4 regions of the Promicromonospora vindobonensis genome follow, and region 4 is predicted to be linked to each of the others. Evidence: predicted binding sites of a transcription regulator. Region 4 holds the regulator's gene; each other region holds the start of a gene.

Region 1 (7,201 bases), 1.6 Mb from region 4:
CGGTCACGGACAACGGCGCGACCCGGAGCGTGGCGATCAACCAGACGGTCCTGCAGCAGCTCTTCGGCGGCCTGTTCGGCAGCACCCTGACGGTCCGGGTGACGGCCGCGCTGCCGGGTACCGCCTGGACGGCGCCGGTCGCGACCGAGACGGTCCAGGCCGGGGTCACCGCGCTGCCGCCGGGGCTCACTCTGGAGTGCGCCTCGCCGCCGTAGCGCCGACGAGGGTATGGCCGGACGTAGAATTGATGGTTGTGACAACCCCGACCGTTGGAGTCCTCGCCCTGCAGGGCGACGTTCGTGAGCACTTGACCGCCCTGGAGTCTGTCGGCGCGCGCGCGGCGACCGTGCGCCGCCCTGCCGAGCTGGCGGCCGTGGACGGCCTCGTGATCCCCGGCGGGGAGTCCACGACGATCGACAAGCTGCTGCGCATCTTCGAGCTGGACGACCTGCTGCGCGCCAGGATCAAGGAAGGGCTCCCGGTCTACGGCTCGTGCGCAGGGATGATCCTGCTCGCCGACCGGATCCTCGACGGCACCGCCGACCAGCAGACCCTCGGCGGGATGGACGTGGTGGTGCGGCGCAACGCGTTCGGGCGACAGGTCGACTCGTTCGAGACCGACCTCGAGTTCGCAGGTATCTCGGACGTCGACGCCGAGGCCGGCGACGCTCCGACCGGTTCAGGGCGCCCGGGTGGCCCGGTGCGTACCGCGTTCATCCGCGCCCCCTGGATCGAGGAGGCCGGGCGCGACGTCGAGGTGCTGGCGCGCATACCGGCTGTGGATACGCAGGGACGCCCTGTGGCGGCCGCCGGTAGGATCGTCGCAGCACGGCAGGGTCCGCTGCTCGCCACCGCATTCCACCCTGAGATCACGGGGGACACGCGTGTGCACGGGTTGTTCGTCAGCATCGTTGCGGGCGGCTGAGCGGATTCCCCGCTACCGTTCGACGCCATTGAAAGTGCCATCGGAAATGCAAGGAGTCAGGTAGAGGTATGTCAGGTCACTCCAAGTGGGCCACGACCAAGCACAAGAAGGCCGCGATCGACGCCAAGCGCGGCAAGCTCTTCGCGAAGCTGATCAAGAACATCGAGGTCGCGGCGCGCACGGGCGGCGGCGACCTCGCCGGCAACCCGACGCTGTTCGACGCGGTGCAGAAGGCGAAGAAGTCGTCTGTGCCGAACGACAACATCGAGCGTGCGCTGAAGCGTGGTTCGGGCGAGGGCGCCGACGCCGTCGACTACCAGACCATCATGTACGAGGGCTACGGCACCAACGGCATCGCGGTCCTGGTGGAGTGCCTCACCGACAACAAGAACCGCGCGGCCTCCGAGGTGCGCCTGGCGTTCAGCCGCAACGGCGGCAACCTCGCCGACCCGGGTTCCGTGTCGTACCTGTTCTCCCGCAAGGGCCTCATCGTGGTGCCGAAGGCAGAGGGCGTGGGCGAGGACGAGGTCATGCTCGCCGCGCTGGACGCCGGTGCTGAGGACGTCACCGACCAGGGCGAGGTCATCGAGGTCCTGACCGAGGCCACCGACCTGGTGCCGGTGCGTACGGCCATCCAGGACGCCGGCATCGAGTACGACTCCGCCGACGTGATCTTCCACCCCTCCATGCAGGTGGAGGTGGACGTCGAGGGCGCTCGCAAGATCATGCGCCTCATCGACTCGCTCGAGGACAGCGACGACGTGCAGAACGTCTACGCGAACTTCGACGCGAGCGACGAGGTCATGGCAGCGCTCGACGAGGAGGAGTAGTCCCGGCCCCGCCGAGCCTGCGGGGGTACCGCGACCGCGCGTGAGAGGGTTCCTCCGTGCGCGTTCTCGGTGTTGATCCCGGCCTGACCAGGTGCGGCGTAGGCGTCGTCGACTCCCTGCCCGGACGCCGGGCGCGGATGGTCGCGGTCGGAGTGATCCGCTCGGACGCCGACCTGTCCACGGACCTGCGCCTGCTGAAGATCGCGGACGGCCTCGACGAGTGGCTCGACGAGCACGTACCCGACGTCGTCGCCGTGGAACGGGTCTTCGCGCAGCACAACGTCGGCACCGTGATGGGGACGGCCCAGGCGGCGGGCCTGGCCATGGTGGCTGCCGCCCGCCGGGGCGTGCCCGTCGCGCTGCACACGCCGTCGGAGGTGAAGGCGGCGGTGACCGGTTCAGGGCGGGCCGACAAGGCGCAGGTCACGACGATGATCACGCGCATCCTCGACCTCGACGAAGCGCCGAAGCCCGCCGACGCCGCCGACGCGCTGGCCCTCGCCGTCTGTCACCTGTGGCGTCCGGCCGGCGCCCTGCAGGGCGGCGACCGGCACGAGCTCACGCCGGCACAGCGGGCCTGGGCGGCGGCGGAGCAGGCGGCCAAGCAACGCCCGAGACGCTGACCTGCAGCGCTGACCTGCAGCGCTGACCTGCAGCGCTGACCTGCAGCGCTGACCTGCTGGTGGCGACCTGCTGGAGCTGACCTACTGACGCTGACCCGCCAGCGTTGGCCCGCCGGCATCTCACCGGTCCGGGCGCCGCCGCCGAGTGCAGACTTGGCTGCTGCCCCTTCCGCCGAGTGCAGTCTTGGTTGCGGTTAGAGGCCCCGCACCCGCAACCAACTCTGCAGTGGGTCACCGGCTCCGCAACCAAGTCTGCAGTCGGCGGGCTGGCGGCGTGGCCCGCTTCCGGGTGCGCCCGGCCTTGTTAGGCTCCTCGCACGAACGTTCGATCGGGTCTCGGCAGGTTCAGCTGCCGGAGGGCATCGACCGTGCCCGGACGCACAGAAGGGGGAGCCCGTGATCGCCTCGCTGACGGGAACCGTTGCCCACGTGAGCCTCGACCGAGCGGTGGTCGACGTCGGCGGCGTCGGCTACCTGGTGCACGCCACACCGACCACGCTGGCCGGGCTGCGCGTCGGCGAGACGGCCGGGGTAGCGACCAGCATGGTGGTTCGTGAGGACTCGATGACCCTGTACGGGTTCGGGGACCCCGACGAGCGTGACGTGTTCGAGGTGGTGCAGACCGTGTCCGGCGTCGGGCCGCGCCTGGCGCTGGCGATGCTCGCCGTGCACACACCGGACGCGCTGCGCCGTGCCGTCGCAGGCGAGGACCTCGCCGCGCTGACCCGTGTACCCGGCATCGGCAAGAAGGGTGCTCAGCGCATCGTCCTGGAGCTGGGCGACCGGCTCGGCCTCCCGTCCGGGGCGCCGGTCGCGGACGTCTCGGCGGGCCCTGCCCTCGGCGCTGCCGCCGACCACTCCGAGCGCGTGGTGGAGGCACTGGCCGGCCTGGGCTGGCCGGCCAAGCAGGCCGACGACGCCGTCGCGAAGGTCCTGGCAGAAGCCGGGACCGACGCAGTGGCCGCCGACGAGGTAGCCGGCACGCTCCGCTCGGCGCTGCGCCTGCTGGGAGGCCATCGTGGGTGAGGTCCCGGCCGGCTCGACCGGGGAGCGGGATCGGATCGTCGCACCGAGCGCCGACGAGATCGAGCGCGCCGCAGAGGCAGCGCTCCGCCCCAAGCGGCTCGACGACTTCGTCGGCCAGCGGGTCGTGCGCGACCAGCTCTCCCTCGTGCTGCAGGCGGCGGTCGCGCGCGGCAACCCGCCGGACCACGTGCTCCTGTCCGGTCCGCCCGGTCTCGGGAAGACCACCCTCGCCATGATCATCTCCGGCGAGCTGGACGCCCACATGCGGCTCACCAGCGGCCCCGCCATCCAGCACGCGGGAGACCTCGCCGCCGTCCTGTCCTCTCTCGAGGAGGGGGACGTGCTGTTCATCGACGAGATCCACCGCCTGGCCCGCCCGGCCGAGGAGCTGCTGTACGTCGCGATGGAGGACTTCCGGGTCGACGTCATCGTCGGAAAGGGCGCCGGCGCATCGGCGATCCCGCTCGCGCTCCCGCGGTTCACCGTCGTCGGCGCCACCACGCGCTCGGGCCTCCTGCCGGCCCCGCTGCGCGACCGCTTCGGGTTCACGGGCCACATGGACTACTACTCGCCCGAGGAGCTGGAGCGCGTGATCCTGCGCTCCTCCGGGCTGCTCGGCGTGCACCTCGAGCACACAGCGGCGCACGAGATCGCCGGCCGCTCACGCGGCACCCCCCGCATCGCCAACCGGCTGCTGCGCCGCGTGCGCGACTGGGCCCAGGTGCGCGGCGACGGCCGACTCGACCTGCACGCCGCGAAGTCGGCCCTCGAGGTCTACGAGGTCGATCCCATCGGACTCGACCGCCTCGACCGCGCAGTGCTCACCGCACTGTGCACGAGGTTCGGCGGCGGCCCCGTGGGGCTCAGCACGCTGGCCATGACCGTGGGCGAGGAGGCGGAGACCGTTGAGACGGTCGCAGAGCCCTACCTCGTCCGCGAGGGACTGGTCGGCCGCACCCCGCGCGGCCGCGTGGCGACCCCGGCGGCCTGGCAGCACCTGGGGCTCACCCCGCCAACGCAACCCGCTGGACGCGGCCCCGACATCCCCGACACGGGAACTTTGCCCGGCCCCTGACGTTGTTCCTGTGGCGCCCCTCGCCGGGGACGTCCGAGGATTCGACCCCGAGCACTACACTGGGTTGGATCCTCGTCGTACTTGCGCGACGCACGTGAGTGCAGCACATCCGACCCAGCAATCGAACAGGACCATCCACCGTGGACCCCACAATGCTCATCCTCATCGCGATCCTGCTCGCGGTGATGTTCTTCATGTCGTCCCGTACGCGCAAGCAGCAGCGTGAGGCGGCGGAGTTCCGCAACAACATCACCGTCGGGACCAAGGTCATGACGGCTTCCGGCATGATCGGCACCGTGATCGACGTCGACGAGTCCACCGACCAGGTGACCATCGAGTCCTTCCCGGGCAGCCCCACCACGTGGCTCCGTGCCGCCATCTCCAAGAAGGTCGAGGAGCCCGTCGCCGACGACGCGGACACCGACGACGCGGCCGATGAGTCCGACGTCACAGAGGAGAGCGAAACGGCAAGTACGATCAGCCCCGACGCGACGGACGTTCCCGACGACCTGTCAGACCTGGACACCGCCAAGCGCGAGTACCGGGAGCAGCAGCGACGGGACGCTGACGCGGACGGCAAGTGACGGCTGCGCCGTCCGGTGAACCCGGACGGCGCCGAACCCGCGTCGGACGTACCCCGGCGCGCACACGAGAAGAGACAGACGTTGGCGACTGACACCCGGCGCTCGCGGCCGGTTCGCACGATCGTGCTCCTGACGATCTTGACGATCCTGCTGCCCTTCGGCGCCCTCTTGGCTGGTTGGCAGCTCGACGGAAAGTCGAGCGATAATCCTGACGGCGCGAGCCTGGCCCCTGGCCTCGCACTCGACCTCCAGGGCGGCACCCAGATCATCCTGCAGGCCGTCACTTCCGACGGGTCCGAGGTGACCCCGGAGGCGATGGAAGAGGCCATCGGTGTCATCCGGCAGCGGGTGGACGCCAACGGCGTCACCGAAGCCGAGATCGCCAGCCAGGGCAGCAACCAGATCGTGGTCGAGATCCCGGGCGAGGTCGACGACGAGACCATCGCGCTGATCTCGAAGGCCGCGCAGATGAAGTTCCGCCCGGTCCTGACCGTGGGCAACCCGATCCCGACGGCGCAGCCGTCCGCTTCCCCCGAGGGTTCCGGCGACGACGCCGGTGCCAAGGGTGACGAGAACGCCGAGGGCGACCAGAGCAGGGCGGAGCTCGAGAAGAAGGCCGCAGAGGAAGCCAAGGACGTCGACCCGACGGACCCGAGCGACCTCGCCCAGGTCACGCCGGCGGTCCAGCAGCTCTTCGACCAGCTCGACTGCACCGACCCGAAGAACCTGCAGGGCGGTGGCGGCGACCACCCGGACCGGGTGCTGGTCACGTGTGACCAGACCGGTGCGGCCAAGTACATCCTCGGTCCCGTCGAGGTGGACGGCACCGACCTGACCTCGGCTGCCTCCGGCCTGGTGCCCGGCGCGAACGGTACGGTCTCGAACGAGTGGGGCGTCACCCTCGACTTCAACTCCGAGGGCACGACGAAGTTCCGCGAGACCACGGAGCGCCTGACGCCGCTCGAGCCGCCGCGCAACCAGTTCGCCATTGTGCTGGACGGCCTGATCGTCTCGGCGCCGAGCAGCAACGTGCCGATCACGAACGGGCAGGCGGTCATCTCCGGCTCGTTCACCCGCGACTCGGCGGCGACGCTGGCCAACCAGCTGAGCTTCGGTTCGCTGCCGCTGACGTTCGACGTGAACGGCCAGAACCAGATCTCGGCCACCCTGGGTGCCGAGCAGCTGCAGCGCGGCCTTTTCGCAGGCCTCATCGGCCTCGCGCTGGTCGTCGTCTACTCGCTGTTCCAGTACCGCACGCTCGGCCTGCTGACGGTGATGTCGCTGATCGTCGCCGGTGCGATGACCTACGTCGTCATCGCGCTCCTGAGCTGGGGCATGGGCTACCGCCTCTCCCTGCCCGGTATCGCAGGTCTGATCGTGGCTATCGGCTTCACTGCCGACTCGTTCATCGTGTACTTCGAACGTATCCGTGACGAGCTACGTGACGGACGGTCGCTCCGGCTCGCCGTCCAGCGTGGCTGGCTACGTGCGCGCCGCACCATCTATGCGGCCAAGGCAGTCAACCTGCTCTCCGCGGTGATCCTGTACTTCATGACGGTCGGCGGGGTGCGCGGCTTCGCGTTCACGCTCGGCCTGACCACGATCATCGACGTCATGGTGGTCATCTGGTTCACGCACCCGGTCATGGAGCTGCTGGCCAAGGTCCCGTTCTTCCGGGACGGCCACAAGTGGTCGGGTCTCTCGCCCGACCGCCTCGACGTCGAGCCGCGGTACCGGGGCGCCGGGCGGTTCGCCGGCTCGAAGGCCGCAGCCGTGGACACCCCCTCCGCTGGCACGCCGGACCGGGAGCGTGAGCTCGTCTCGGCGCAGTCCGTCGCCTCGGCGCCGCGCGTTGCCGACGACGGCCGCAGGATGACTATCGCGGAGCGGCGTGCCGCCGAGCGTAAGGCTGCCGCCGAAGCGGCTCAGAACGAGGAGAAGCACTGATGGCTAGCGGCGGCTTCGCCCAGTGGGGCAACGACCTCTACACGGGGCGCCGGTCCTACCCGATCATCCAGAAGAGGGGCGTCTGGTTCTCGATCGTCGGCCTCTTCTCGGCTGCGTCGATTCTCGTGATCCTGCTCCAGGGGCTGAACCTCGGGATCGACTTCCGTGGCGGCTCCGAGTTCACCGTCTCC
Region 2 (7,201 bases), 940 kb from region 4:
GGGGATCTCCGGGTACAGCCTCGACCGGGACCAGGTCGACGACGTCTACGACCGCCTGATCCGGAGCCGGGGCGGCAGAGCCCTCACCGCCGTAACGATCGAAGGACGCCTCAGCTGACCCGAGCGCGTCAGTAGCTGTTCGGCGCCTTGACCGACTCTGCCAGTGCCACGGCTCCAGGTTGCACCCGGACGGCCCGGCGAACAGCGGGTACACCCCGCGACGCGAACCGGTTGAGGCCCGGGTCGTAGTTCCGGAACCTCACGTCATAGGTGCCCGACGCGCTTTCGAAACGCTTGGAGTTGTACCGGTACGCATTGAACGGCTTCGCCCCGGTCGCCGGGTCCTCAACCATCGGCTTGTCGATGCCCGTGGTTTCCGACTCATCAGTCCTTGAGGCTACGACCTACGCGTTCGATCCCTTGACCGTGCGTGGGAAGCCCGGAGTCAGGCACGCTGCGGAGCGCCGAGAGCACACGGTCCGGGTCCTGGGGGTCGTAGATCTCGATCCGGTGCTCGGGATAGCTGGCCTGCGCCCAGAGATCGAAGGTGGCGCTGAACTCTCCCGCAACCGGATGCCGAAACTGCTTGGTCCCGGAGATGCACTCACCGACGCGGCCCTCCGACCAAAGTGCCGCGAACGCCGGGTCCTTCATCACGAGCTCTCCGACGAGTGCCGCGAGGGCGGTGTCGTCCGGGTGCTTGCCGCTGATCATCCGGTGATAGGCGACGAGCTCGCCGGCTTCCTTTGTCCAGTCGGGATACAGCGCACGGGAGCGGGGGTCTAGGAAGAGCAGACGCGCCATCGACGGTCGCTCGCTCGCGATGCTAGGCGCGGACAACGGCAGGTGCGGCGCAACGAGAGCGTGCCCGAGCCGGTTCCAGGCGAGCACGTCGTTGCGACGCCCGAGGAGCAGGGCAGGGCGATCGGTGATGAAGTCGAGCATCGCGAGAGCTGCCGGGGCGGCGACCTCGGCGGGTGGCACCCCACGGCCTCCCGTCGAGGACCTCGCTCTCGACAGGTCCAGCAGGTGCTCAGTCTCGGTGACGGTGAGCTGAAGAGCCCGCGCCACCGCGAGGAGCACCTCGTCCGAGGCGTGCCGGCTGTGACCTTGTTCGAGGCGGGTGTAGTAGCCGATGCTCACGCCGGCGAGCTGCGCAACTTCCTCGCGCCGCAGTCCGCGCACCCGTCGACGGGCACCGTAGCCGGCGAGCGGGGTGTACTCGGGCAAGAGCTCGGCACGCTTGGCGCGAAGGAACTCACCGAGGGGGCCGGGACTCGTCATACAAGAAGGCTACGTACGTCGTTCTTGGCTAACCATTCCCTGTGATGAGTAGGAAAAAGGGGTATCTGGAAGCCGGTCGCACCCCGGCTGACGATGGCCGGCATGACATCGAGAACGCCGCTCCCTATCTATGCCCTGGCATTGACCTCGTTCGCGCTCGGCACCGCCGAGTTCGCCCCGAACGGCCAACTGCTGTCGGTCTCTGACGGCTTCGCCGTTCCGGTCGCCGATGCGGGGCTGATCACGACAGGGTTCGCAGTTGGCGCGACCATCGGCGGTCCGCTCGTCGCAGCGGCGACGCTCCGGGTGCCGCACAAGCGACTCGCCGTGCTACTCGTGTCGGTCTTCCTGGTCGCGAACGTCATCACCGCGCTCTCCCCCACGCTCCTCGCCGCTGTCATCAGCCGCGCCGTCGCGGGCGTCGTCCTGGGCACGTTCATGGGGGTCGCGGTCACCATCGCCAGCGACCTCGTCTCCGCGGCCCGACGCGGTCGCGCGATCGCACTGGTCTTTTCGGGCCTGACGATCGCGAATGTGCTCGGCGTGGTGATCGGCAACCTCGCCGGCAACGCCTGGGGATGGCGGAGCGTCTTCTGGTTCGTCACCGGTCTCGCGATCGTCTCGCTGATCGGCCTCGTCGCGGTGCTGCCCAGGCGGACCGAGGCCGGCGCCGCGCAGTCCGGGAGCGTCGGTACGGCGCTGCGGACCGGGCGGCTCTGGATGACGTACGCCGCGATGGCTCTGGCTTATTCGGGCCTGTTCACCATGTTCACCTACATCGAGCCAATCCTCCAAGAACGCACGGGCGTCTCGTCCGACAACGTGGTCTGGCTCCTCCTGGTGTTCGGCGTCGGACTTGTCATCGGCACCCACTTCGCGGGCAGCTTCGCCGACCGCTCCATCCGCGCCACCACGGTGACCGCGATGATCGCGCTCGTCGGCGTCCTCGTGGCGTTCTCCGTCCTCGACACCAACCTCGTGGCCGTCATCGTGCTGCTTCCCCTGCTCGGCGCCGCCGGGTACGGGATGGTTCCGCCGTTGCAGTCGTTCGCCGTCGAGATCGCCCGGGTGACCTCACCGTTCATCTCCGCCCTCGCGGCGGCGTCGTTCATGGCAGGTGTAAGCCTGGGCTCCGCCATCGGGGGCGAGATCCTCCGCCAAAGAGGCGGTTACGACGTTCTTCCGCTCGTCGGTGCCGGACTCACCATGGTCGGGCTGATCCTCTTCCTCGTCGTCACCACCGTGCACCAACGGGTCGTCCGGGCAACCCTTTGACGTGCACGCCGCGCCCACCGGGCGAGGTGCGGTCCAGCGGTCGGATCCGCCAGGAACGCGGGTCTCCGCCTGGCATACGGCGGCCGGATCGTCGCCGGTCCGCAATATCTCAGACCTCACAGGCGTCTTGAGAATGCCGCGAAGGGTTATCCACAGGTTTCAATGAGCGCGTGCCAATCGTACGGTTGTTCGAGATAATGGGTCAGCGGACAACGGCGAACGGGGCAGGGGGTGGGTACGGATGGGTCAGTCGGCGAACGGCACGCCCGGTGGTCTGCCTCGTGCGGGGTCGATCGAGGAGGTGTTGGCTCGGATCGAGGACGCGGTGGGTGACCTGGCGAACCTGGCCGGTCCCGGGGTGCTGGATGGGTGGGACGCGCCGTCTGTTGCCCGGTTGGTGGAGGCGCATGCCCGGGTCCGTCGGGTGGCGGGTCGTTTGGATGGTGTGCGGTACACGTTGTTGCCGCGGATCGAGGCCGAGGGTTCCTGGCGGTCGGGTGGGATGGCGCGCACGTTCAGGTCCTGGTTGCGGCTGCAGGAGGGCGTGTCCGCATACACGGCGGGGAGGGATGTGACGATGGCGCGCCGCCTGGCGACCGCGCTACCGGTGACGCGGGAGCGCCTGGTCGCGGGGACTCTGGGTGTGGACCACGCAAAAGTGATGACCGAGGTCGCCCCGACCAGCCAGACCCGCACGGACGCGTTGGCGTGGCTGATCGACACCCGCACCGGAGAGACGACCACGCCGGAGCGGTTCATCCAGACCGTGCCGGTCGACTTTCCCGACCCGGCCGACGACCCGGACGGGGCCCGGACCCGTGAGCTGGTCACGCAGGTGCTGGAGGGCGCGGTCACGCAGGGCACCCTCGTCACGGGTGAGGGTCTGGTGCTGCGGGAGGCGGGCTGGTTGAACGCGGACCAGTTTCGGGTGGTGGCGCGCCGGTTCGCGTCGGTGACCGATCCGGACACCGATGACGTGGAGGACGACAAGGCCGCGGCGGGGGAGTTCTTGGACCTGTCGAAGACGTTTGGTGGGTATCACGTCGCGGGGTTCTTGACCGATGAGCATGGTCTGCTGGTCTCGGCGGCGGTGAACGCGGTTATGGGCGGTCCTGCCGCGGAGGACTCGAGGACGCCTGCGCAGCGTCGGGCGCAAGGCCTGGCTGACGTGGCCCGCATGGTGCTGGACACGAACCAGGCCTCTCCGGGGGCGGCGATCGCGCCTCATCTGAATGTCACGGTGTCGTGGACGGAGCTGGTCACCCAGGTCATCCGCACCCGTGACGGGTTGTGCCTCACCTGCGGACAGACAGCACCGGGCCGCGGCGCCCAGGCCGGCACTCCAGGCGGTGGCGTGGCAGGCGCGAGCAACCCCGGTACGGCCGGTGGAGGCGCAACCATCTGGGATGCAACCAGCACGGGCGGGGGCGCGACGGGCGCGGCGACGATGTCCGGGTTGTTGTCGACTGGCGGTCCGGTGTTCACCGAGACCCGCGGGCGGGCGCCGCGGGCGTTGGTGCGCCGGTTGGCGTGCGACAGCGCCGTCACGAGGATCGTGTTCGGACCCGACGGTGCCGCACTGGATGTCGGACGTGCGCGACGGACGGTGACGGGGCAGATGCGTCGCGCGGTGATCGCCCGTGACGAGCATTGCGTGTATCCGGGGTGTGACCAACCGCCGTCGCGGTGCGAGGTCCACCACGCGGTGACCCACTGGGCCGATGGTGGGGAGACGTCGGTCGCGAACAGTGCGTTGCTGTGCTGGTTCCATCACCAGCTCGTCGACACGCGTGGCATCACCATGCACTGGACCGGGAAGCCCACGACCGACACGCCCGGGATGCTGATCGAGACCGGGTGGGCGTTCACCGACGCCCGCGGCCACCGCATCCACCTACCCCAAGCCATCGACACCCCACCCCCAACCACCAACGACCCCCAGGACATCGACCCGACCGCGGAGCCACCGCCGGACACCGAAGCCGCCTGACCAGCAGGCCGCCGCCTCCGGCGAGGCAGGCAGGCCCGCAGCCTGACCAGCACAGCAGGCGCTCGAGACCCGACTACCGGACCGGTCCCCCTTGGCGGACCGGGTGATGCAGGAACACTCCACGCCCTGAGCCCACCCACCAGCCCCGCCTCGACCCAACCGGCGCGACCCAGCCCGAGAACAGCCCGGCTCAGCCCCGGCTAACCCCGCAACCGCGCCGCCAGGCCCGTCGCCCGCCGCGCCCGCCGCTCGACCGCCGCCCGCACCGCGTCCGGGGTGCCGACGACCCGCACCCGGCGCCGCGCCCGCGTGACCGCCGTGTAGAACAGCTCGCGGGTCAGCAGCGGTGCGGCCTCGTCCGGCAGCAGGACCGTCACCGTCTCGGCCTGGCTGCCCTGGCTCTTGTGCACGGTCATGGCGTGCAGCGTCTCGACGTCACCGAGCCGCGAGACCGCGAACGACGCGCCACCCACGTGGGCGCGCAGCCTCTCGCCCTCGGCGACCACCACGCCGGTATCGCCGTTGAACAGTCCGAGGCCGTAGTCGTTGGCCGTGATCAGCACCGGCCGCCCGGGGTACCACTCCGCGCCGGCCGCGGCGCCGAGGTAGGCGCCGGAGGCCTCGCCGAGCCAGCGCTCGACCTGCCTGTTCCAGTGCGCGACACCCCACGGGCCCGCACGGTGGGCGCAGAGCAGCCGGTGCCGTTCGGCCATGGCGAGCGCCCCCGCCGCGTCGCCCGCCAGCGCCAAGCCGCGCACGTCGAGGGCGTGCCGCGTCAGCTCGTCCTGGAGACCGGTGAGTCCGGCCTCGTCGTCGGGGTGCACGAGCTCCACGACGCCGTCGCCGGCCGCCAGGACCGCGAGCACCGCTTCGGGGTCGCCGCCCTGGATCGCGGCGGCCAGCCGGGTGATCGCGGCGCTCTCCGAGCGGTGGTCGGTGACCAGGGCCGCGACGACGTCGCCGTCGCGCTCACCGAGCCCGGTGACGAGGTCGGCGAGGACCGCGCCTGCCTCGACGGAGGCGAGCTGGTCCGGGTCGCCGACGAGCACGAGCCTCGCGTCGGGGCGTACGGCCTCCAGCAGCCGGGCCATGAGGGTGAGCGAGACCATGGACGTCTCGTCGACGACGACGACGTCGTGCGGCAGGCGGCCCACGCGGTCGTGCCGGAACCGGGTGCTCGACCCGGGCCGCCAGCCCAGCAGCCGGTGCAGCGTGCCCGCCTGGAGCCCGGAGAGCCGGCGCCGGTCGTCGGCGGTGAACTCCGGCCGCCCGGGCTCCGGGCGGGCGCCGAGCGCATCGGCCACCGCTTCCTGCAGGCGCGCGGCCGCCTTCCCGGTCGGCGCCGCGAGCGCGATGCGCAGCCGTCGCCCGCCGCTGTGCTCGGCCTGCTCGGCCAGCAGGGCCAGCAGGCCGGCCACCGTGGTCGTCTTGCCGCGTCCGGGGCCACCGGTGAGCACCGTGGTCGAGCGGCGCGCGGTGGACAGTGCCGCGGCGCGCTGCTCGGCGTAGGCGTCGCCGGGGAACAGCCGGGCGGCGCTGCGCTCGAGCAGCGGCTCGTCGACCGCGGGCGCCGGCGCGCCGAGCCGCGCGACGAGGTCGTCGTGCACCTGCTGCTCCTCGCGCCAGTACCGGTCGAGGTAGAGCAGGCCGAGGTCGGCCCGCACGACCGACCGCTCGGCGAGCGGGCTGGCCGCGACGCGGTCGAGCCAGCCCCCGGCCGCCGGCCAGGGCAGCGGGACGTCGTCGGTCCCGGCCCCGCCGGTCCCCACAGCATCGACGGCCCCGCCACCCCCGCCGTCGCCGAACGAGCCCAGGTCCACGCAGACCGACCCCTGCCGCACCGCGCGCACGGCGAGCGCGACGGCGAGGCGCACGGTCTCGTCGTCCTCGCCGACGACGTCGGCCGTGCGGCGCGCGACGTGGACGTCGGCGGCCGTGAGCACCCCGGCCTCGTTGAAGGTGCGCAGGAGCCCGGTTGCGCCCCTGGCCAGGCGGGCGTCGTGCGGGTCGTCGCTGGTCCACCGCTCGATCGCCGGGGTCATGCTGCGTCCTGACCCGCGGCGCCGTCGAGCAGGTCGGACAGCGCGACCAGGAGTGCAGCGGGCGTCCGCCACGAGAACACGCCGGTGGGGCTGCCGTCGGCGTCTGGGCTGTCCGGCCCCGCCATGCCGCGCACGAACAGGTAGAGCGCCCCGCCCAGGTGGGTGTCGGGGTCGTAGCCGGGGAGCCGCCAGCGCAGGTAGCGGTGCAGCACCACGCCGTACAGGAGAGCCTGCAGCGGGTAGTGCGAGTGCAGCATGGCCTCGGCCATGCGGGGCCGCGAGTAGTCGGAGACGGCGCGGCCGAGGAAGTTCGTCTTGTAGTCGACGACGAGGAACCGCCCGCTCGGCAGCCGCAGGACGGCGTCGACGGAGCCGGTGAGGTAGCCCCGCAGGGGCTGGTCGCCCAGGGCGGGCTGCCCGAGGCGGTCGGCGTAGGCGGCGAGCGGGTCGTCGGCCGGCAGGTGCGCGCGCAGCAGCGGGCCGAGGTCGCCCAGCCTCGCCTCGGACCTGCCGGGTCCGCTGAGGTCCCCGCCGGCCAGCGGCAGCTCGAACGTCAGCTCCCGCAGCCGGTCCGGCAGCCCGATCTCGCCGAGCGTCAGGCAGTCGGCCA
Region 3 (7,201 bases), 910 kb from region 4:
GGTGGCCCGTACCGGCTCCGTCACGGCCGCGGCGAAAGAGCTGCACTACGCCCAGCCCTCGGTGAGCCACCACCTGTCCCGCCTGGAGGCCGACGCAGGCCTCCCCCTGCTCCAGCGCCACGGCCGCGGCGTCCGCCTCACGGAGGCCGGCCGCCTGCTGGCGAACCGCGCGGAGGAGATCCTCGGCCGCGTCGAGGGCGCCCGCCGCGAGCTCGACGCGCTCGCCGGCCTGCGCGCCGGCCGCGCTCGCCTCGCCGCGTTCCCCTCTGCCCTTGCCACGGTCGTGCCCGACGCCGTCGCCCGGCTCCAGCAGGAGCATCCGGGCCTCTCCGTCGGCCTGGTCGAGCACGAGCCGCCGGACGCCCTCGCCGCCCTGCAGTCGGGTGCGGTCGACGTCGCGCTCGTCTTCGAGCACATCGACGTGCGCCACGCCCGCTCGATGGAGGACCTGTCGCGCTACGAGGCGACGACGATCCTCGACGACCCCGTCCACCTCGTCACGGCGGTCGACCTCGAAGCGGCTCCGGTCCCCGGGTACGTGCCCGACCTGAAGGCGCTCGACGACGCGGAGTGGATCGCGGGCTGCGAGCGGTGCCGGGCCGACATGGTCGCCCGCTGCGCCGCAGTGGGGTTCGCCCCGCGCATCGCCTTCGAGACCGACGACTACGTGGCGGTCCAGGCCCTGGTCGCCGCCGGCGCCGGCGTGAGCCTGCTGCCGGGGCTCACGCTCCGCGCCCACCGCCACCCCGGGATCGCGACAGCCCCTCTGCCTGGTGCGGTGCGCCGGGTCATGGCGCTGACGGTCGGCCCGCCGGCGCCGCCCGCCGAGGCGCTGATTCGGCAGCTCGTCGCCGCGGGGGCTAACGTCCCACTGTGACCTGGACCACCCACCCGAGCCTGGCCGGCTGAGAACAGACCCGGCCCGATGCTCCTGCTCTCCACCTTCTTCTACTCCGCGGGCGCCGCCGTCGCGGCCTTCCTCGCGCTCGAGGCCTACCTCGCGGTCGCCGCGGTCGACGACACCTACCCCAGCGTGGTCCTTGCCGCCGTGGCAGCGGCCGGTCAGGTCACCGGGAAGCTGCTCTGGTACTGGGCAGGTGCGGGGACCACCCGGCTGCCGTGGCTGCGCAGCAAGCTGGAGTCCCCCAAGGTCGCCGCCGCGATGACACGCTGGCGCGACCGCACGGACGGCCGCCCTGTGTACACGGGGCTCGTGCTGCTCGCCTCCGCGTTCGCGGGGCTCCCGCCGTTCATGCTGATGTCGGTGGTCGCGGGCGTGCTGCGGGTGCGGATGTGGCTGTTCCTCGGCACCGGCCTGGTGGGCCGGTTCTTCCGGTTCTGGATCGTGCTCGAGGCCGCCGACTACGCGTGGTTCCTGCTCTGACGAGCTCGGTCGTGGTCAGAGGTCGGTAGCGCCGTCCAGGGCCTCGCGCAGCAGGTCGGCGTGACCTGCGTGCCTGCTGTACTCCTCCACCATGTGCACGAGGATCCAGCGCAGGGAGATCTGCCCTCTGCGCCCTTCCCGCACGGCGTTCCGGTCCAGGACGCCCGCCCCGGGCGGCGGCGTCTCGGTGAGCACCTTGTCGAGGATCCGCTCGGAGGTCGCGACCGCGTCGTCGAACAGGCCGGTGAGCTGCTCGGGGCTCTCGTCGAGGGCGCTGTGCCAGTCCCAGTCGGCGTCCGCCGCCCAGTCCACGGTGTCCCAGGGCGGGGCCGGCTCGTTGCCCGCCAGCCGCACGTTGAACCACACGTCCTCGACGTAGGCGAGGTGCTTGAGCATCCCGGCCAGCGTCATGGTCGACGGCGGGTGCGGCGTGCGCAGCTGTTCCACCGTCAGGCCGTCGCACTGCCGCCGGATCGTGGCGCGGTAGAAGGTGATGAACGACCGCAGCATCGCCACCTCGTCGGCGGCCAGCGGTGGATCGGTCCTCGGCACGGGTGCCGCGTCCGGCTGTGAGCTCATGGCGCGACAGTACCGATCGCCAGGATGTGCTGGCTCATGTCCGGCACGCCAGGGGTGGTCGACAGGGTGCGGGCGAGTGTGAGCGCCGCATCGATCAGGGCGGGCGCCTCCGGGGCGTCGAGGGCCACCCGCTCCAGCGCCCCGCCTGCGGGTCCTTCGACGCCGTGCACGACGACGTCGGTCAGCCCTGCGTCGGCAGCCTCGGCGGCGAGCTCCGCGGCGTCGTGGAAGTGGGCTGCGGGGAACGCGATGTCGTCCGGGGCCACGCCGTGCTCCAGCACCGCCTGCCAGGCCGCAGGCGGGAACAGCTCGTAGCCGCCGCCGACCAGCGCCGCGAGCCGGGTGATGCCTGCGGCTGCCACGGTGCCGCCCGGACGGGTCACCCGGACGGCCTCGCGGAGCGCGCGCACCCGGTCCTCGCGGGTGGCGAGGTGGTAGAGCGGCCCGAGGAGGAGCACGGCGTCGAACTCGTCGTCGCCCAGGTCCAGGCCGGCCCCGCCCAGGTCGCGGGCGTCGCCGACGCGCGCCTCGAAGGTGCCGTGCTCCGCGGCACGGGCGACCTGGCCGGCGACCGGGTCGACCAGCAGGACGTCGTAGCCGTCGGCCGCCAGCGGCGCGGCGTGCACCCCGGTGGCGCCACCGACGTCGAGCACCCGGGCGCCCGGGGCGAGCCGCCGCCGGACCAGCTCCTGGGTCCTGATGTGCTCGACCGGGCCCTGCGCCGTGCGGGTGGTGAGCCGGGCGTGCTCGTCCCAGCCGGTCTGTCCGGCGTAGTACTCCTGGACCCGCAGGTCGACCGTGCGCTGGTCCGTCGCGCTCCGGACCGCTGCCGGTTCCCTCGCGGTCTGCCCGCTCCCGCCGTCGTCGTACTGTCCGCTGTGCTCCATGGCGAGACCGTAGCGGCGCTCTTCGACGGGCCGCCACGTGTTTCCGGCAGGAAAACACTTCGGCTTTTCACCCGAGCCGAATCGTTACGTGTCCAGTACGCCTCTTTTGCTCGGAGTGTGAGCATGGCAACATGCGCAGGGTGCACCTGATCCGAGAATTCGCACCTGACGCCTACGAGTTCGCGCTGTCGTCCTGGTCGTGGATCGGGGCCGGTGAGAAGACCCCGCGCTTCGCGTCCTGCTTCGGCGACATGTTCCTCGAGTCCCCTGAGGGGTGGTGGTTCCTCGACACCGTCGAGGGCACCATGGAGCGCCGCTGGAGCTCCATGGACGCCATGTTCGCGGAGCTCGAGGGCGAGGAGGGCCGCGCCGAGTTCCTGCTCGAGGAGACCCTGAACGCCGCCCTCGGCCAGGGCCTGCGGCTCGGTGACGACGAGGTCTTCGCGTTCCTTCCGCCCCCTGCGGTCACGGGCACCATGTCCGTGGACTCCCTCGCGCCGCTGCGCTTCGCCATCGCCGCGAACCTCGCCGGGCGCATCCACGGCGAGCTGAACGGCGTGCAGCCCGACGCCGGCGCTTCCGCGCTGTTCGCGGCACAGCAGGCGGCGGCACAGCAGGCCGCGGCGCTGAAGTACGCGGAGCAGACCGCCGCCCAGACCACCGCCCCGGCGTTCGACGCGCCGAACCCCCAGACCGACCGGTGGGAACCGTCCGCACAGCAGGTCAACACAGGTGCCTATCCGGCCTACCGGCCCACACCGGCCCCTGGCTACGTGGACGCGAGGCACGAGGGTGCCGGGCAGGCAGGGCACGCGCAGGCCGGGCACGGGCAGGCCGGGTACGAGCATGCGGCGCACCAGCCCGGCTACGAGGCTCAGTACGCGGCGGGGTCGGAGCTGGACTACGGCCAGCCGCACGCCTACGGAGCGGGGGCGTACACCGCTGCGCCGGCCACCGCCTACGCGGCACCAGCGGGCGCCCACGCCGCCGCACCCGGCGGATACTCCGGGCACACCGGTTACGACTACGTGGACAGCTCGCACACCGCCGACTCCGGCCAGTTCAGCCAGTACATCGCCGACCAGTACAACACCGGCCAGGTGGCGGCCGTCGAGCGCGGCGCGTCCGCCCCGGCACAGCAGAAGCCGCACCAGGACGGACGCTGGTCCTACGCCTGAGGTGCGCTACTCGTCCAGTCCCGCGACGGCGGCCAGGATCAGCACGGAGCCGACGATCCCCGGCGGCCCGAGCCGCTCCCCCAGCACGACGGCTGCCGCTACCGCCGCCGTCACCGGCTCCAGCAGCGTCGCGACCACTGCCGCGCCGCTGCGCGTGGTGCGAAGGCCCGCGTAGAAAAGCCCGTAGGCCAGCGCCATCGTGAAGATCCCGAGATAGGCGAGGGTGCCGAGCGTGACCGGGTCGCTGGGGAGGAACGGTCCCCCACCGACCAGGGCCACGGGGACGAGCCCTGCGGCGCCCGCCGTCGTCGCCACGGTGGTCAGGGCGAACGGGTCGACGCCGTCCGTCGCCAGCAGCGTGCCGCCGAGCGCCGTCGTCGCCGCGTAGACGGACCCGGACGCGACGGCGAGCAGCAGGCCGAGCACGGGCCGCGTGCCGACGGCGCTGGCCCCTGATGCCGCGCTGACCAGCACCAGGCCGGACAACGCTGCGCCGACGACCAGGCCCAGACGGACGGTGCCACGAGCCGCCGTCCGGCGTCGGGCACGGCGCAGGTCGACGACCGCGAGGAGGACCGGTGCGAGGCCAAGGCTGACGACCGTCGCTACGGTGACGCCGGCGGTGGCCACGGACCCGAAGTAGAGGGCCTGATAGGCGCCTGTCCCGAGGCCGACGACGGCCGCCCGCCCCGGGTGCGCCCGCGCCAGCGCGACGAGCTGGGGGCCTCTTCGCAGGACGAGAGATGCCGCGACCAGCGCGATCGCAGCAATGAGCATGCGGTAGGCGCTGACCGTGAGGACGGTCATCGACGAGTGGTCACGAAGGATCTCGAGCGCGAGGCCGCCGGTGCCCCAGAGAATCCCGGCGAGGCATACGGAAAGTAGCCCTGTTCGAGTGGATGACATGTGTGCTCCTGGCCGGACCGCATCGCGCCGGCCTGTCCGAGGGACGGGGAATCGTCGTGGAGCACGCCCCTGGACCGGCCCGCACGGGCCGGTCGTGGTGCCGCTCCGGTCAGATGACCGGGGGCGGCAGGACGGAACGCAGAGGAGTCACGATCCGGATGTTAGCAGCGCTCTGCGGGGACGTCGGTGGGCGCGGACAGAGTCGGTGAGTTCATGGTCCTGGCGGCTCGTGGGTTTTCCACAGCCGAGGAACTGGGGGTGCGACGGTGCTCGACCGAACATATATTCGATGGGTAGACGATGGATTCCATCGTCGAGAGCCATATCGTTGTCGGCGAGAGGGGTGTAGCCATGCTCGAGAGCACCGACGCGGGCCAGGCCCTGACGACCGTGCTGGAACGATCGCTGGGCCGTGCCCTGGGCTCGTCAGCCACCCTGACCTCTGCTTCGGCGACCCGCAGTGCGCCGGAGATGCCACCCCCGCCCACCTGCAGCTGGGGTTCGGTCTCCATCGACGGGGAGGGCGCGCTCCCGACGGCGACGGTGTCGTGGCGCGGTCACGAACCAGTTGGCGCGGCTGTGACCACGGACGGAACCAGCACGACTGGCGGCACCGCCACGGCTGGCATGCCGATCGCGAGCACGCGGACGGCGGGACTTCCGACGGAGGGGCTAGATGGTCTTGCCGTCGGTGCAGGCCTGGTCGAGACGTTGGCGAAGGTCGAGGTTGCTCACCTCGGGGACGACGTGCTGCTGGACGTGGCGGCGCGCTGGCAGGAGGTGGTCTCGTGGGCGACCGCGATGCAGTCTCGAGCCCTGGGCGAGATCGCCCGGCGCAGGTCCTGGACCGAGGAGCACAACGCTGCCGCTGCAGAGATCAGCGCCCGGCTACGCATACCGCAGACCGAGGCGAACAAGCACCTGGCCCGGGGTACCGGCCTGGCCGAGCATCCCCAGGTCCTGACCGCCCTGCACGACGCGGTGATCGATACCGCGAAGGCCGACATCCTGCTGCGCAGCGGGAACCCGTTGAGCACCGAGGAGCGCCATGAAGCGATCACGCGGTACCTCCCGCAGGCGCCCGACCACACCCGTCGGTGGCTGCGGGACAAGATGAACCAGTTCGCCAACCGCCTGCACGGCAAGACGGAGGTGATCAAGCAGGCGATGAAACGCCGTGCGGTGTTCCTGGACCCGGCCGACAACGCGATGGCGTGGCTCAGCGCGAACCTGCCGGCGACAGACGCCGCCGCGGTCTGGGACGCGATCGAGCAGGCGGCCCACGCCCTACGCCGTGCCCCCGGGTCAACCCGAACCCTGGCACAGGCCCGGGCCGATGCTCTGGTTGCGATCACGACCGGTCGCCTCGTCGTCCCGCCCCAGGCCCCCTGCGGCCCGCCGGAGGGTTCCGCGCCGGAGGGCTCCGCGCTGCCTCGCACGACCGTGCCCGCGTCGGGATGCACCTGTGGTGGGTGCACCTGCGACGGGGCCAGCGTGCGGGTGATCCCGGTCAAGCCTCAGATCCGCGTCACGGTCCCCGCCAGCATGCTCCTGGGCCTCGACGACACCCCCGGACAGCTGGACGCCTATGGGCCGATCCCGGCCGACCTCGCCGCGCAGATCGCCACCGACGCCACCTGGCAGCGGCTTGTCACCGACCCGGTCAGCGGGATCCTGACCGACTACTCGACCACCACGTACCAACCCGGCAAGGTCCTCCGTCAGGCTGTGATAGCCCGGGACGAGGCATGCGCCTTCCCGCAGTGCGACCGGCATGGCCGCTGGGCCGACCTGGATCACATCGTCCCGTTCGACCACGGTCTCGACCCGGCCGCCCAACCACCCGGCACACCCGGACAGACACGCGCTCAGAACCTCCAGCCCCTCTGCCGGGCACATCACCTGGCCAAGACTCACCACGGCTGGACCCCCGTTCGTGACCCCGCGACCGGCATCACGACGTGGACAGCACCCACCGGACACCTCTACACCCGCCCGCCCACGACCACCGATCCGACGGACGGGCCCGAGACCACGCAGCCCGCCCGACCTCCCGCGCCGGCCGTCGGAACCACGGCGCCCCGACCCGGCCCGACCGGACGCGTCAGCAACGACATCACCAGCCTGACCGACGACACCCGCGCGCGCCTCGGGCAACACGCGCCCACCGTCAGTCACAACGCGCCTGCCACCGGGCCCGGGGTCAGTGCCAGTGCCGCGACTGAGGCCGAGACCGACAGAGCGGCTACCCAGGGCTCGCCGGCCAC
Region 4 (7,201 bases):
CTTCCACGAGCAGCAACGCCTGGCCGCGGGTCAGCTCGGGCTGCTGGAAGAGCCGGTCAGCTCGAGCGTGGAAGGTGCGCGTGCGGACTCCCCCGGCGGCGACGACTTCACCGAGGCGCTGACGATGATCGCGCACGGCCTCGAGGTGTCGATCGCCCAGTACAGGAACCACCACCGCTAGCCTTCACCACCGAGGATCAGCCGCTCTTGCGGCGGAACATCTTCGCGCTTCGCCCGCTCTGACCGTGACCTGGGCTCAGTGAGCGTCTCGACCATGTCGAGGATGAGGTCGAGGCCTGGTTCGAACTCGTCGCCGAACGAGTATCCCGGCCGTAGGACGTGGACCTCGGCGAACACCGCCAGGTGGGGGTACCGGCCGGCGTCCGGGACGGCTGGCTGGCCCCCTGGCTGCTCGCCGTTCCCCCCGCCGTCGCGGCCGCCCGAGGGCACCGCTGCCTCCTGGAGCACGAACCCGTACACGTATGCGTCGACGAGCGTGTAGGCGCGCGCGGTCATCGGCAGCGACAAGCCGGCGCCGAGCAGCACGCCCAGCACGGCGTCGTGATGACGGAGCGTCGCCGGCCCCGGCGCCGACCGGGAGTCCAGAATCGTGAGCGCCCAGGGGTGCCGGGCCAGGACGGCGCGCGCGGAGATCGCTCGCGCGCGGATCGCAGCCCGCCACGGTGACCGCGCCTCGGGCAAGTCGATCTCGGCGAAGACCCGGTCCACCATGCCGTCGAGGACGTCTTCCTTGCCGCGGACGTAGTGGTACAGCGACATCGGCTTGAGACCCAGCGCGTTCGCCAGCGACCGGATGGTCACCGCGGCGAGCCCGTCCGCGTCGGCGAGCGCGACGGCGGCGTCGAGCACCCGCTCGCGACTCAGCGGTGCGCGGCGGGCGACTCCCCCGGTGTCGGTCTCTGGCACGGCATCCCCCTCTGATTCATTGACGGCACGCTCTCGCACCTCTACCGTACAAAGTACCCTTACTTAGTACGGTTGGAGCAACCTCATGTCTCACCGTCAGGCCGGCAGACTCGCCGGCACCCTCTTCCTGGCAGTCTTCCTCCTCTACGGGGTCGGCAGCACGCTGGCACCCCAGCCGGCCGGGCTGACGCTCATGGTCCTCAACTCGGCCGGCGTCGCGACGATCGGGGCAATCGCGTTCCGACTGTTGCGGACCGCCGCCCCCCGGACCGCCCTCGTCTACGTGCTCGCGCGGATCACCGAGGCCGTCGCGCTCGCGATCGGCGTCCTGTTCCTGGCGGGCGGGAACGCCGAGGCGAACCAGGCCGCATATGTGGCGGCGATGGTCGTGCTGGGCGTCGGCAGCGTGCCGTTCTGCCTGGCCCTCGCGAGGCACCGCGTCGCCCCACGCTGGCTCAGCATGTGGGGCGTGGTTGGGTACGTCCTGCTCGCAGTCGGTGTGGGGCTGGATTCCGCCGTCCCCGGCGCCGGTGTCGCGCTGGCCGTCCCGGGGGGCCTCTTCGAGCTCACCCTGGGGGTGCTGCTGCTCGTTCGCGGCTGGCCTACCCGCGCACCCACGGTCACGCCATCGGTGGCGGCCACGCAATGACCGCTACCACGGTCCAAAGAACCTGGGCTTCGCTCGTTCAACGAACGAACCCGCAGCTCGGTGAGCAACACAAAGGCCGCTGACCAGGTCAAACACCTGGTCAGCGGCCTCCACCACCGAGGATCAGCCGGACTTGCGGCGGAACATCTTCTGCACGGGGCCGGTCGTCTCCGAACCGTGCACCGCGCCGGTGTTCACGTCGCCGGCTGCGGTCCGGTGCTGCGCCGAGTTCTTGCGGTCCAGCGCCTCCTTGAACCGTGCCTTCGCGTCCTTGCTCGGCGCGGTCGGCACCTTGGGCTCCTCTACGCCCTCGGCTTCGACCTCTGCCGCCTCGGCATTGGGCTTCTCGTCCGTCACACCGATCACCTCCTCTTGTTTCGGGGGTCCCTCGATCGGGTCCGTCGCCGCCCAGCCTGCACTACCGCACAACCAGGTGCCAACATTTTTGGGCACGGTCGAGCCGCCCGGCCAGCGGCGCCCGGCCGCGCGGCAGCTCCACGCGGGCCCTCAGGCCTGCGCGGCCGCCCGTTCGGCGCGCTCCGCGCGCAGCGAGGTGATGGCGCTCTCGAAGTCCTCGAGCGAGTCGAACGACTGGTAGACGCTCGCGAACCGCAGATAGGCCACCTCGTCGAGCTCCCGCAGGGGGCCAAGGATCGCGAGGCCCACCTCGTACGCGTCGATCTCCGCGCTACCGTTGCTCCGCAGCGTCTCCTCGACACGCTGGGCCAGGATGGCGAGGTCGTCGTCGCTCACCGGACGCCCCTGGCACGCCTTGCGCACACCAGCCGCGACCTTGTCGCGGCTGAAGGGCTCGGTGGCGCCGGACCGCTTGACCACGGACAGGCTGGCCGTCTCCACGGTGGTGAACCGGCGGTTGCAGTTCGGGCACTGGCGCCGGCGCCGGATCGACAGGCCGTCGTCGGCGGTCCGCGAGTCCACCACGCGCGAGTCAGCATGGCGACAGAACGGGCAGTGCATGCTCACTCCTGCGTGGTCGACCACCGACCGGAGGCCTCCGGTCGCGCCCCGACCGTAAGCGGGCAAACCACCCCCATGCAACATCGCCGCGCCATTTGACGGCGAATTGTGGTCTCTCGTCACTCCTTGGGTAGGAGCAACAGCTCTCCGACCCGCACCGTGCCCGACGACATCTCGTTCAGGTCCTGGAGCCGGGCGACCGCGTGCCGGACGTCCTCGCCCGGCCTCGCGATCTCCGTGGCGTAGCCCCAGAGCGTCTCACCCGGCTGCACCGCGTGCACCCGGACCTCCGTCGGTTCGCCGGGGGAGCTGGCGACGGCGGTCGCACCCCAGGTGATCATCGGCGCGAGCAGGAGCATCGCCAGCAGCACGAGCGCCGCGCGGCCGCGCCTGGTGAGCCGCAGGCCGGCCAGGCCCAGCCGGTCGGCGATCGTGCGCTCCCGGGCCGGCCGGTACGCCGGGGCCGCGGCCGGCCCGGACGCCTGTGCATACGCCCGGCCGTACGGCGGCACGAACGCCTGTCCATACGTCGGGGTGTACTGCCGCAGCGGGATCACGTCCCCCATGGCCCCTCCTCGAAGAGTGACTGAGCTCTTGTCGTTCATACAAGCGTTCGTCGAACGCCCGTACCATTGTGTAGCACGGGACACCGTCCGATGTCGAGACACGCTCGAACATTCGTTTGAGCCGAGCGAGTTTGTGATCTAGAGTGGGTCGCGCATGGGAGAACATTTGTCGGAACGGGAGGGGCACGGGCATGACGGGACGGGACGGGACCAGCGACACGAGAGCCGTCGACACGGCGCTCTCGGGTGTCGCCACGCTGGACGCGCCGGGCGACAAGGCGGTCGCTGACGTACACACGATCTCGCCGACAGACCGCCTCACCGAACGGCAGCGCCTCGTGCTGGACACGATTCGGCAGTCGTTCGAGACGCGGGGCTACCCGCCGTCGATGCGTGAGATCGGCGAGGCCGTCGGGCTGGCCAGCCCGTCGAGCGTCAAGCACCAGCTCCAGATGCTCGAGAAGAAGGGCTTCCTGCGTCGCGACCCGAACCGGCCGCGCGCGATGGAGCTCGTCGAGCCCATGGCCGAGCAGGTCGACAAGCCGACACGCGGCGAGATCCACTGGCCCGAGCCGCGCCGTAGCGGCCAGGTCCACTGGGGTGGCTCGGTGCCCGACGACGCCAGCACCCCGCCGCCGTCGTACGTGCCGCTCGTCGGCCGGATCGCGGCCGGCGGGCCCATCCTTGCCGAGCAGGTCGTCGAGGACGTCTTCCCGCTCCCCCGCCAGCTCGTCGGGGACGGCGAGCTGTTCCTCCTCAAGGTCGCCGGTGACTCGATGGTCGACGCCGCGATCTGCGACGGGGACTGGGTGGTGGTGCGGCGGCAGAACGTTGCCGAGCAGGGCGAGATCGTCGCGGCCATGATCGACGGCGAAGCCACGGTCAAGACGTTCAAGCAGGCGGACGGGCACGTCCTGCTGCTGCCCCAGAACCCGGCCTACGAGCCCATCCCGGGCGACGAGGCGCAGATTCTGGGCCGCGTGGTAGCGGTGCTCCGCAGCCTGTAGGGGCCGGACACGCGCGACGAGAACGGGGTTGTGTTCCTGCTGGGTCTCCAGCGGAGCACAACCCCGTCGTCGTCTCCCCCTGGCCCGTCCTCAGAAGCCGAAGCGCTTCTGGACCGCCCGCACGCTGTCCGCCGAGGTACGCAGGCCGGCCAGCTCCTCGTCGGACATCGGCACCCGCACGTTGTCCGTGACGCCGCGCCGGTCCACGAGTGACGGCACGGACAGGCAGACGTCGCTGATGCCGTGATAGTCGTCCAGCAGCGAGGACACCGGCATGATCCGCCCCTCGTCCTTGAGGACAGCCTCGATGATGCGGGTCCCGGCCAGACCGACGGCGTAGTTGGTCGCCCCCTTGCCCGCGATGATCCGGTACGCCGAGTCGACCACCTCGTGGTGCACCTCCGCGCGCACCGCGCCGTCGATCGGCGGCCTGCCGCCCAGCGGCGCCCAGTCCAGCAGCGGGACACCACCGATAGTCGCGGAGCTCCAGAGCGCGATCTCCGAGTCCCCGTGCTCCCCTGCGATGTACGCGTGCACGTTCCCGACGGCCACACCGCAGCGCTGGGCGAGCACACCACGCAGCCGCGACGAGTCCAGGACGGTGCCGCTGCCGAACAGCTGCTCACGCGACAGACCGGAGATCTTGAGCGCCGCGTAGGTCACGACGTCCACGGGGTTGGTCACCATCAGGTAGGTCGCGTCCGGCGCGACGTCCACCAGCCCGGGCAGGATCTGGTGCATCAGCCCGATGGTCGCCTCGGCGAGGTCGATCCGGGTCTGCCCGGGCTTCTGCTTCGCCCCGGCCGTCACAACGACGACGTCCGCCCCCGCGCACACCGCAACGTCGTCCGAGCCGACCACCTGCGCCTGGGGGGTGAACATCAGACCGTGCTGCAGATCGAGCACCTCCGCCTCGACCTTTGCCCGGTTCACGTCGTGGAGGGCGATCGTCCGGGCCGAGCCCCGGGTGAGCGCGGCGAAGGCGAGGGTCGAGCCGACCGCCCCTGCACCCACTACCGCCAGCTTGGTGGTGCGTGAGCCGGACGGCTGCGCGCCCTGGACGTCCGAGAGGGCTGACATGTGTCCAGGCTATGTGTCGAGCCGCGCCAGCGCGGCGCGGACAAGCGCCGAATCCGTGGTGGGCCAGAACCCGGGCATCGAGCGGGTGAGGAACGAGGCGTACCGCGCGGTCGCGAGGCGTGGGTCCAGGACCGCCACGACACCACGGTCGTCCATGCTCCGCACGAGGCGCCCGGCGCCCTGCGCGAGCAGCAGCGCGGCGTGCTGCGCTGACACCGCCATGAACCCGTTGCCGCCCGCTTGCTCGACGGCCCGTGCGCGGGCCGCCTTGACCGGGTCGTCCGGGCGGGGGAACGGGATGCGGTCGATGAGGACGAGCTGACACGACGGGCCAGGCACGTCGACGCCCTGCCACAGGGACAGCGTGCCGAACAGGCACGCGGCCGGGTCCTCGGCGAACTGGCGCACCAGCGTGGGTAGCTGGTCGTCGCCCTGCGCCAGGATCGGGAAGTCCAGCCGCTCGCGTATGGCCTCGGCGGCCGCGTTCGCCGCACGCCGGGACGAGAACAGGCCGAGCGTACGGCCGCCGGCGGCCGTGATGAGCTCGGCGATCTCGTCGAGCTGCGCCTCCGTCGTCGGCTCGCGGCCGGGCGCCGGCAGGTGCCGCGCCACGTACAGGATGCCCTGGCGGGGGTAGTCGAACGGGCTGCCTGCGTCCAGGCCGCGCCATGGCGGGGCGTCCTCGCCCTTGAGGCCAAGCGTGCCCGCCACCGGCTCGAACGTGCCCCCCAGCGCCAGGGTGGCCGACGTGAACACGCCGGTCGCCTCCCCCAGCAGGTGCATGCGGATCAGGCCGGCGACGTGCAGCGGCGCCGCGTGCAGGCGCGTCACGTTGTCGCCGAACCCGCCCCACCCGTTGTCGGGGCGCGAGCACCACAGCACGTCGGCGGTCGTGTCCTTGAACGCCATGCGTTCGGCCGTCTCGAAGAGCTGCAGCATCGCGCCCTGCGCCATCTTCAGCCCCGGCTCCGGCTGGCCGGCGGCCTGCCCCTTGCCGCCGCCCGTGTCTGGCTTCAGCGTGCTCAGCACCTCCCGCGCCGCGTCCCGTACCGCGCCGACCGCAGCGCGCAGCTCGTCCGGCAGACCGTCGGGGAACCGCTCGGCCGGCGCCGTCACCAGCAGGGTCCCGAGGGCTTGCGCCGCCTGGTCGAGGGCGTCGGTGTTCGTTCCGGTGTGCCGCCGGGCCAGCCGTGCGGCGTTCTCCACCGAGGCCATCGACAGGTCCACCGTGGCGGACGACGTCACCCGGTCCGTGAGCTCGTGCGCCTCGTCGACCACCACGACGTCATGCTCCGGGAGGATGCCCGGGCTGCCGGTCGCCGCGATGCCGAGCATCGCGTGGTTGGTGACCACGACGTCCGCGTCGCGGGAGATGGTGCGTGCCTTGTCCGGGAAGCACTCGGCGAGCATGGGGCACTTGCCGCCCAGGCACTCCATGGCGGTCACGGACACCTGGCGCCAGGCCCGGTCCGGTACGCCCGGCACCAGGTCGTCGCGGTCGCCCGACTCCGTCTCCCCCGCCCACTCGTGCAGCCGGCGGACGTGGTCGGCGAGCGTGGCGCCGTCGTCCTTGCGACGGCCGCGCGCCCCGCCGGACCCCGCCGTGTCCTCGGTCCGCGGGTGGTCCTCGCCGCCGGGCAGGTCGAAGAGCGTCGGCTCGTCGGCGGGGTAGCCGCCGCCGACCTTGTGCACGCACAGGTAGTTGTGCCAGCCCTTGAGCAGCGCGATACGTGGCTCGCGCGGGAGCTGCGGCGCCACCGCCTTGGCCACCAGCGGGAGATCACGTGTGATGACCTGCCGCTGCAGCGCGAGGGTGGCGGTCGAGATGATCACCTTGCTCCCTGCGGCCACCGCGTGCCGGACGGCGGGCACCAGGTAGCCGAGCGACTTACCGGTGCCTGTGCCCGCCTGGACGAGCAGGTGCTCGCCCTTCTCGATGGCCTCGCCGACGGCCACCGCCATCCGGTGCTGGCCGTCCCTGCGCCCACCGCCCA

Evidence for each region. The regulator LexA, encoded in region 4, represses DNA repair genes until DNA is damaged. The targets are predictions, from matches to a motif close to TCGAACANNTGTTCGA.
Region 1: a site for LexA is predicted at 2,692-2,707, ahead of ruvA (Holliday junction branch migration protein RuvA). Genes of this name have one in related genera too.
Region 2: a site for LexA is predicted at 2,737-2,752, ahead of ACFS27_RS16945 (HNH endonuclease signature motif containing protein). Genes of this name have one in related genera too.
Region 3: a site for LexA is predicted at 5,209-5,224, ahead of ACFS27_RS17055 (HNH endonuclease signature motif containing protein). Genes of this name have one in related genera too.

Annotation. Positions count from the first base shown of each region.
Region 1 is NZ_JBHUOG010000002.1:204,588-211,788, forward strand. Features, by position in the region: gene ACFS27_RS14155 (hypothetical protein) at 1-215, shown strand, start outside; gene pdxT (pyridoxal 5'-phosphate synthase glutaminase subunit PdxT) at 248-925, shown strand; gene ACFS27_RS14165 (YebC/PmpR family DNA-binding transcriptional regulator) at 994-1,755, shown strand; gene ruvC (crossover junction endodeoxyribonuclease RuvC) at 1,812-2,378, shown strand; gene ruvA (Holliday junction branch migration protein RuvA) at 2,775-3,404, shown strand; gene ruvB (Holliday junction branch migration DNA helicase RuvB) at 3,397-4,479, shown strand; gene yajC (preprotein translocase subunit YajC) at 4,620-5,063, shown strand; gene secD (protein translocase subunit SecD) at 5,145-7,010, shown strand; gene secF (protein translocase subunit SecF) at 7,010-7,201, shown strand, end outside.
Region 2 is NZ_JBHUOG010000002.1:842,787-849,987, reverse strand. Features, by position in the region: gene ACFS27_RS16960 (SMI1/KNR4 family protein) at 1-118, shown strand, start outside; gene ACFS27_RS16955 (helix-turn-helix domain-containing protein) at 385-1,284, opposite strand; gene ACFS27_RS16950 (MFS transporter) at 1,387-2,559, shown strand; gene ACFS27_RS16945 (HNH endonuclease signature motif containing protein) at 2,801-4,549, shown strand; gene recD (exodeoxyribonuclease V subunit alpha) at 4,750-6,591, opposite strand; gene ACFS27_RS16935 (UvrD-helicase domain-containing protein) at 6,588-7,201, opposite strand, start outside.
Region 3 is NZ_JBHUOG010000002.1:875,673-882,873, reverse strand. Features, by position in the region: gene ACFS27_RS17085 (LysR family transcriptional regulator) at 1-877, shown strand, start outside; gene ACFS27_RS17080 (hypothetical protein) at 926-1,384, shown strand; gene ACFS27_RS17075 (DinB family protein) at 1,400-1,963, opposite strand; gene ACFS27_RS17070 (class I SAM-dependent methyltransferase) at 1,960-2,850, opposite strand; gene ACFS27_RS17065 (hypothetical protein) at 2,982-4,028, shown strand; gene ACFS27_RS17060 (DMT family transporter) at 4,035-4,934, opposite strand; gene ACFS27_RS17055 (HNH endonuclease signature motif containing protein) at 5,286-7,201, shown strand, end outside.
Region 4 is NZ_JBHUOG010000002.1:1,783,116-1,790,316, forward strand. Features, by position in the region: gene ACFS27_RS21205 (TetR family transcriptional regulator) at 1-181, shown strand, start outside; gene ACFS27_RS21210 (TetR/AcrR family transcriptional regulator) at 178-927, opposite strand; gene ACFS27_RS21215 (DUF4386 domain-containing protein) at 1,013-1,576, shown strand; gene ACFS27_RS21220 (DUF5302 domain-containing protein) at 1,700-1,933, opposite strand; gene nrdR (transcriptional regulator NrdR) at 2,084-2,554, opposite strand; gene ACFS27_RS21230 (LysM peptidoglycan-binding domain-containing protein) at 2,674-3,120, opposite strand; gene lexA (transcriptional repressor LexA) at 3,312-4,127, shown strand; gene ACFS27_RS21240 (L-lactate dehydrogenase) at 4,218-5,207, opposite strand; gene ACFS27_RS21245 (ATP-dependent DNA helicase) at 5,217-7,201, opposite strand, start outside.